Linked DNA regions of Lacrimispora indolis DSM 755. The protein of the gene in region 1 interacts with the protein of each later gene in a pairwise test. Links are inferred from orthologs where the notes say so. Each region holds a gene or a part of one and is shown on either strand. Other genes may lie near its edges.

Region 1 (3,176 bases):
AGGAAAGAGGAGTAACGTCCAGAAGAAGAATATCGCCTGCGCCTGCATCGCCTGCAAGCTTTCCGCCCTGGATGCTGGCGCCGATGGCAACACATTCATCCGGGTTCAAGGACTTGGAAGGCTCCTTGCCTGTCAGCTGTTTTACTTTATCCTGAGCGGACAGCATACGGGTAGATCCGCCTACCAACAGTACTTTTCCTAATTCTGCGGAAGTAATGCCTGCATCTCTTAACGCGTTCTGTACCGGAACTGCTGTGCGCTCGATGAGGTCAGCAGTCAGTTCATCAAATTTTGCTCTGGTCAGGTTCATATCCAGATGCTTTGGACCCTCTGAGGTAGCGGTGATAAATGGCAGGTTGATGTTTGTGGTGGTAGAAGAAGATAATTCCTTCTTTGCCTTTTCAGCCGCCTCTCTTAATCTCTGCATGGCCATCTTGTCTCCGGACAAGTCAACGCCTTCTGCTTTCTTGAATTCATCTACCATCCACTGGGTAATGCGGTTGTCAAAATCATCACCGCCCAGACGGGTATCACCGTTGGTGGAAAGAACTTCGATGACGCCGTCGCCGATCTCAATGATAGAAACGTCGAAGGTACCGCCGCCTAAGTCATACACCATGATCTTCTGCTCTTTTTCATTATCAAGTCCATAAGCCAGGGCTGCTGCCGTCGGCTCGTTGATGATACGCTTTACGTCAAGGCCTGCGATCTTACCTGCATCCTTGGTTGCCTGACGCTGTGCGTCGTTAAAATATGCCGGTACGGTAATAACCGCTTCGGTCACCTTTTCTCCTAAATAAGCCTCTGCATCTGCCTTTAATTTCTGAAGGATCATGGCAGAAATCTCCTGAGGGCTGTAATTCTTTCCGTCAATGGTTACCTTGTAGTCCGTACCCATATGTCTTTTGATGGAAGAGATGGTGCGGTCAGCGTTTGTTACAGCCTGACGCTTTGCAGGCTCGCCTACAAGCCTCTCTCCGTTCTTAGTAAATGCAACAACGGATGGTGTGGTTCTTACGCCTTCGCTGTTGGGGATTACAACCGGTTTACCGCCTTCCATAACGGCCACACAGCTGTTTGTTGTACCTAAGTCAATACCAATGATCTTGCCCATAGTTTTTTCCTCCTATTTAATAAACCAAATGTGAATGTTATCTGTTTTCTGAGTTTTATATGACTAATTCGCCACCTGCACCATGGAATGTCTTACCACGGTGTCGCGGTAGGTGTAACCCTTCTGGAGTTCCTGGGAAACAACATTCTCTCCCAGTGACTCATCTTCAATATGCATGACCGCATTATGGAAATTGGGATCAAACGGCTTTCCCACTGCTTCAATGGGCTTTACGCCTGCTTCTTCCAGTGTTTTCATCAGCTGTTTGTATATCTTTTCCATGCCATCTGCAAAAGGAGCGTTCTTCTCCTCCTCGGAAATGGCTGCAAGGCCTCTTTCAAAATTATCTACTACAGGGAGGATCCGTTCCACAATATCCTTTGCCCCGATTTCAAACATGGCTGTCTTTTCCTTCTCTGTTCTCTTGCGGTAATTATCGAATTCAGCCATGTTCCTCTGAAGGCGGTCTGTCAGTTCTTCTATCTTTTCATCTCTTGGGTCTTTTTTCTCTTTCTTTTTCCCGAAAAGACCCTTTTTCACGGATTCTTCCTTAGAATCCTCTTCCGCCGTTTCTTCCTCTGAAACGCCTTCCTGGATTCCGTCGTCTGCACAGGCTTCTGTGCCTTCTATTTCTTTTTCAGTGAAAGCGGCATCTTCCGCCTGAACAGTCTCATCTGCCAGTCTTTCATCTGTTTTCACATCTTCCATGCTCAATGCTCTTCCCTTTACCTTTCATCTTTTTTCAAAATGGCATCCAGCTGCGTCATGAGATTGCGCAATGTGCTGAGTACCTTTTCATAATCCATGCGTTTCGGTCCTATGATTCCAATGGTACCCCTTAAGCCTTCGCCCAGCTCATAGTTGGCAGTTACAATGCTGCAGTCCTTCATGGTCTTAACGGGTGCTTCATCACCGATGTATACCTGGATTCCGGATCCGCTCTCCGAGCTGTTCACATCATCGATCAGCCCCTGCAAAAGCTCCTTTTGTTCCAGCGTGCCGATAAGCTTACTGGCCCTTTCTCCATCACTTAACTCCGGATACTTGAAAATATTGGTGGCCCCGCTGGTGTAAATCTGAAGGTCTTCATCATCGCCCTGGATGGCTCCTGCCACCTCGGTCAGTACCCGGTCCACCACATCACAGTGGGGCCCTGCCTGAATTTTCAGCCTGCTGATCACTTCAAGATTGATCTCTTCTATGGTCAGCCCGTTAAGGGCATTGTTAAGAAGAATATTCAGATTCAGAAGTCCTTCGTCATTTAATTCCGTATGAATGGGAATTATGGTATTCTTAATGATGTTTCCCTCCACCACGATTACTACAAGAAGCTTTTCTTCATCAACCTTGGAAAGCTGGATAAACTTCAGTTTGTTCCTGTGGTACTGGGGAGCGCTGATCATTGCCGCGTAATTGGTGTTCTGGGCAAGAAGCTTTGCCATCTGCTTTAACAACAGCTCCACCCTGTCTACCCGTTTCAGCATCATATCCTTGATCTCAGTGACTTCCTCTTCTTTTTCCTGCATGATCTGGTCCACATAAAAGCGGTATCCTCTGTCGGAAGGAATCCTTCCTGCCGAGGTGTGAGGCTGCATAATGTACCCCAGCTCCTCCAGATCAGACATCTCATTCCGGATGGTAGCGGAACTCAAGTTCAAATCCGTATACTTTGATATGGTACGGGAACCGACCGGTTCTCCTGTTTCCAGATAAGTCTTGATGATGGCTTTTAATATGGTTACCTTCCGCTCATCTAACTGATCCTTATCACTCAAGCTGCTCCACTTCCTTTCTGAGTTTTTTGTTAGCACTCAACGTTTGGGAGTGCTAACATCTTCTTTTCATAATATATTCTTTTTTTCTACTTTTGTCAATACATTCCTATAAAAATTTTTGGTGAAGTTTTTGTGGCTTGTTTGTACATTTTTCCTCATTCTTTTATTAAATATTACAAAGCTGTTGACAACTTTTTCTTGACATTTAACACTTTTGTAATATAATGGTAAGGAAGACACCATAACAACACGATCATAGCAACACGATCTAGTCCGCAGTGTTGCCT
Region 2 (3,139 bases), 220 kb from region 1 along the record:
GCCGTCATCCTCATACACTGAAGCAGCTTATCGTTAGGTTCAAATATGATCTTGGTCGTTTCGGCACCGGCCTGGCTTATTAATGTATAAGTCTTTGCTCCCGGTGCGTGGGAAGAAAAATCCAGTAACTTCATATTCTTTGTTTCGTGATCCCTGGCTTCTGTGGAGCCGGTAGGAGCAACGATCTTAATCTCTTCCATGGAACCTTCCCAGGCTTTCTTTCTCTTGCTTCTGCCGTAGATCCGGTCAATGGAAAGAGTATTGGTCACATACAGGTATTCAAATTCCACTTCACTGTTGCGGAATACAAAATAAGCGGCCGCAACGGCAGCAAGCAGGATGAGCACTCCAAAGATCCCGAAAACCGGAGACATGGAGAGGAAAAACGCGATCACGCACAGGATTCCCATCGCAATTTTTATCAACATGGTATAGGCCGGAGACTTTCGCTTCACTAGCCATTCTGCATACATTTCATTCATAACGATCTGGGTCCTTTCCTCTTACCTGCATGGCTTCTTACGGCGCAGCCTGTCCCGATTCAAAAGATGTTTGTTATACCGGAAATCCGCAGTGCAGCGGGTAAAGCCGCAGGCTTTACCCGCTCACGGGCGTTCGCCCTGGGAAGCGGAAGATGGAAAAAATTTCTTATGTGCAAGCACAACGAAATTTTTTTCATCTTCCGCTTCGCACTGCTCATTGCTTTCGTGAATGTTACATCATATCCATTCCGCCTGGTGCTGGCATTGCAGGTGCTTTTTCTTTAATATTAGCAACAACGGACTCTGTTGTCAATAAGGTAGATGCAACACTGGTAGCATTTTGAAGGGCGCTTCTGGTGACCTTTGTAGGATCCAGGATGCCTGCTTCCACCATGTCAACGTATTCTTCCTTGTATGCGTCAAAGCCGGTTCCCACCTTGGACTCTCTCACCTTATTGATGATGACGCTTCCTTCCAGACCTGCATTGGCTACGATGTGGTATAAAGGAGCTTCGAGTGCCTTTAAGATGATCTTTCCTCCGGTCTTCTCATCACCTTCCAGTTCCTTTACAGTGTCTTCGATCTGGTTGATCGCATGAACGTAAGCAGAACCGCCGCCTGCGATAACGCCTTCCTCAACAGCTGCTCTTGCTGCGGATAAAGCGTCTTCCATACGAAGCTTTGCTTCTTTCATCTCGGTCTCTGTTGCAGCGCCTACACGGATCACTGCTACGCCGCCGGATAATTTTGCTAGTCTTTCCTGTAATTTTTCTCTGTCAAAATCAGAAGTGGTCTCTTCGATCTGGCCCTTGATCTGGCCGATTCTTGCGGTGATTGCTTCCTTATCGCCGCAGCCGTCCACGATCACGGTATTTTCCTTCTGAACCTTAACGGATTTTGCACGTCCTAAGAGATCAAGGGTTGCATTCTTAAGCTCATAGCCTAATTCATCGGAAATCACGGTACCGCCTGTTAAAACAGCGATATCCTGTAACATCTCTTTTCTTCTGTCGCCGTAGCCTGGAGCCTTTACAGCGATGACATTGAAGGTACCTCTTAATTTATTAACGATTAAGGTGGTTAAAGCCTCGCCTTCCACATCTTCTGCGATGATGAGAAGTCTTGCGCCGGACTGAACTACCTGCTCTAATAAAGGAAGGATCTCCTGAATGTTTGAGATCTTCTTATCTGTAATGAGAATGTATGGATCGTCTAAATTAGCTTCCATCTTCTCCATATCGGTGCACATATAAGCAGAGATATAACCTCTGTCAAACTGCATACCTTCCACAAGATCCAGCTCTGTCTTCATGGTCTTGGATTCTTCAATGGTGATAACACCGTTGTTGGAAACCTTCTCCATAGCGTCAGCTACCATCTCGCCAACCTCATCATCTGATGCGGAAATAGCTGCTACTCTTGCGATGGATGCCTTGCCTTTGATCGGCTCGCTCATCTTTGCAATAGCTTCTACTGCTGCTTCTGTGGCTTTTTTCATACCCTTTCTTAAAACGATTGGGTTTGCGCCTGCTGCCAGGTTCTTCATTCCTTCATTGATCATAGCCTGAGCCAGAACAGTTGCAGTTGTGGTACCGTCACCGGCCACGTCATTGGTCTTTGTAGCAACTTCTTTTACAAGCTGAGCGCCCATATTCTCAAAGGCATCCTCCAGCTCGATCTCTTTTGCAATGGTAACACCATCGTTTGTGATCAAAGGTGCGCCAAAGGATTTATCCAGTACAACGTTTCTTCCCTTAGGTCCCAATGTTACACGAACGGTATCTGCTAACTGATTAACTCCGGACTCAAGTGCTTTTCTGGCATCTACGCCATATTTAATCTGTTTTGCCATGATTCATTCCTCCAGTTTTCTTCTAAAAATAAAAATACGTATTATCTAAAACTATCTGTTATGATTTCAGTATTGCCTTCTAAAATTATTCGATCACTGCTAAAATATCACTCTGCTTGACGATTACATATTTCTCATCGTCTTCTCCGGTCTCTATTTCTGTTCCTGAATATTTGGAGAAGATTACTTTATCGCCCACTTTAACCTGCATGGTAACTTCCTTGCCGTCTACCAGACCGCCTGGTCCTGCTGCGATAACTTCCGCCTGCTGGGGTTTTTCTTTTGCCTGACCCGGCAGAACAATACCGGACTTTGTTGTCTCCTCTGCAACCAATGGTTTTAACACAACTTTGTCAAATAATGGTACTAATTTCATTGCAATTCCTCCTCATAGCTTTCTGCTTATTATTTCTTTCTTTTGGCCTTCCGAAAGAAGTTTTATTTTATTCACATACTAAGTTATATCACTCATTATTAGCACTGTCAATAGTTGAGTGCTAACTTTATATTTTTTTTACATTTTTACCATATTTGCGGTATTTTCTCCTTTACCTACATAGTTTATAGAAATTTTCTTATTATATACCTTTATTTTTTTCTATGAACGTATTACAATAACATAGAATGAAGAGCCTTACAGGCATTCCGTTATGTTTAAAATGCACAGGCGTTAATAAAAAAGCGCCTTTTAAGCATACCGTTATGTCCAGAATACACGGGCGGTAATAAGGAAAGGAGTGTTTCAAATGGCAAAAAAGGGTAATGGGTTTGGGAAATTTGTGGCACTGGCCACTGTGGCCGGCGT

Evidence for each region. The genes of interacting proteins can lie anywhere in the genome.
Region 2: the proteins of grpE (region 1) and groL interact in binary tests that used the Escherichia coli proteins (3 or more experiments, as listed by UniProt). The link is inferred for Lacrimispora indolis DSM 755 from one-to-one orthologs.

Annotation. Positions count from the first base shown.
Region 1 is NZ_AZUI01000001.1:649,193-652,368, forward strand. Bases 1-2,896 are described here. They hold grpE (nucleotide exchange factor GrpE), read right to left. Parts: upstream 1,823-2,896; coding sequence 1,178-1,822; downstream 1-1,177. Other genes in these bases: dnaK (molecular chaperone DnaK), read right to left, coding at 1-1,114; hrcA (heat-inducible transcriptional repressor HrcA), read right to left, coding at 1,840-2,889. UniProt on the Escherichia coli protein: Participates actively in the response to hyperosmotic and heat shock by preventing the aggregation of stress-denatured proteins, in association with DnaK and GrpE. It is the nucleotide exchange factor for DnaK and may function as a thermosensor.
Region 2 is NZ_AZUI01000001.1:432,428-435,566, forward strand. The notes cover bases 25-2,883. They hold groL (chaperonin GroEL), read right to left. Parts: upstream 2,335-2,883; coding sequence 715-2,334; downstream 25-714. Other genes in these bases: K401_RS0102045 (DUF6106 family protein), read right to left, coding at 25-482; K401_RS0102055 (co-chaperone GroES), read right to left, coding at 2,420-2,710. In the rest of the region: more of K401_RS0102045, read right to left, coding at 1-24; K401_RS30930 (hypothetical protein), read left to right, coding at 3,081-3,139.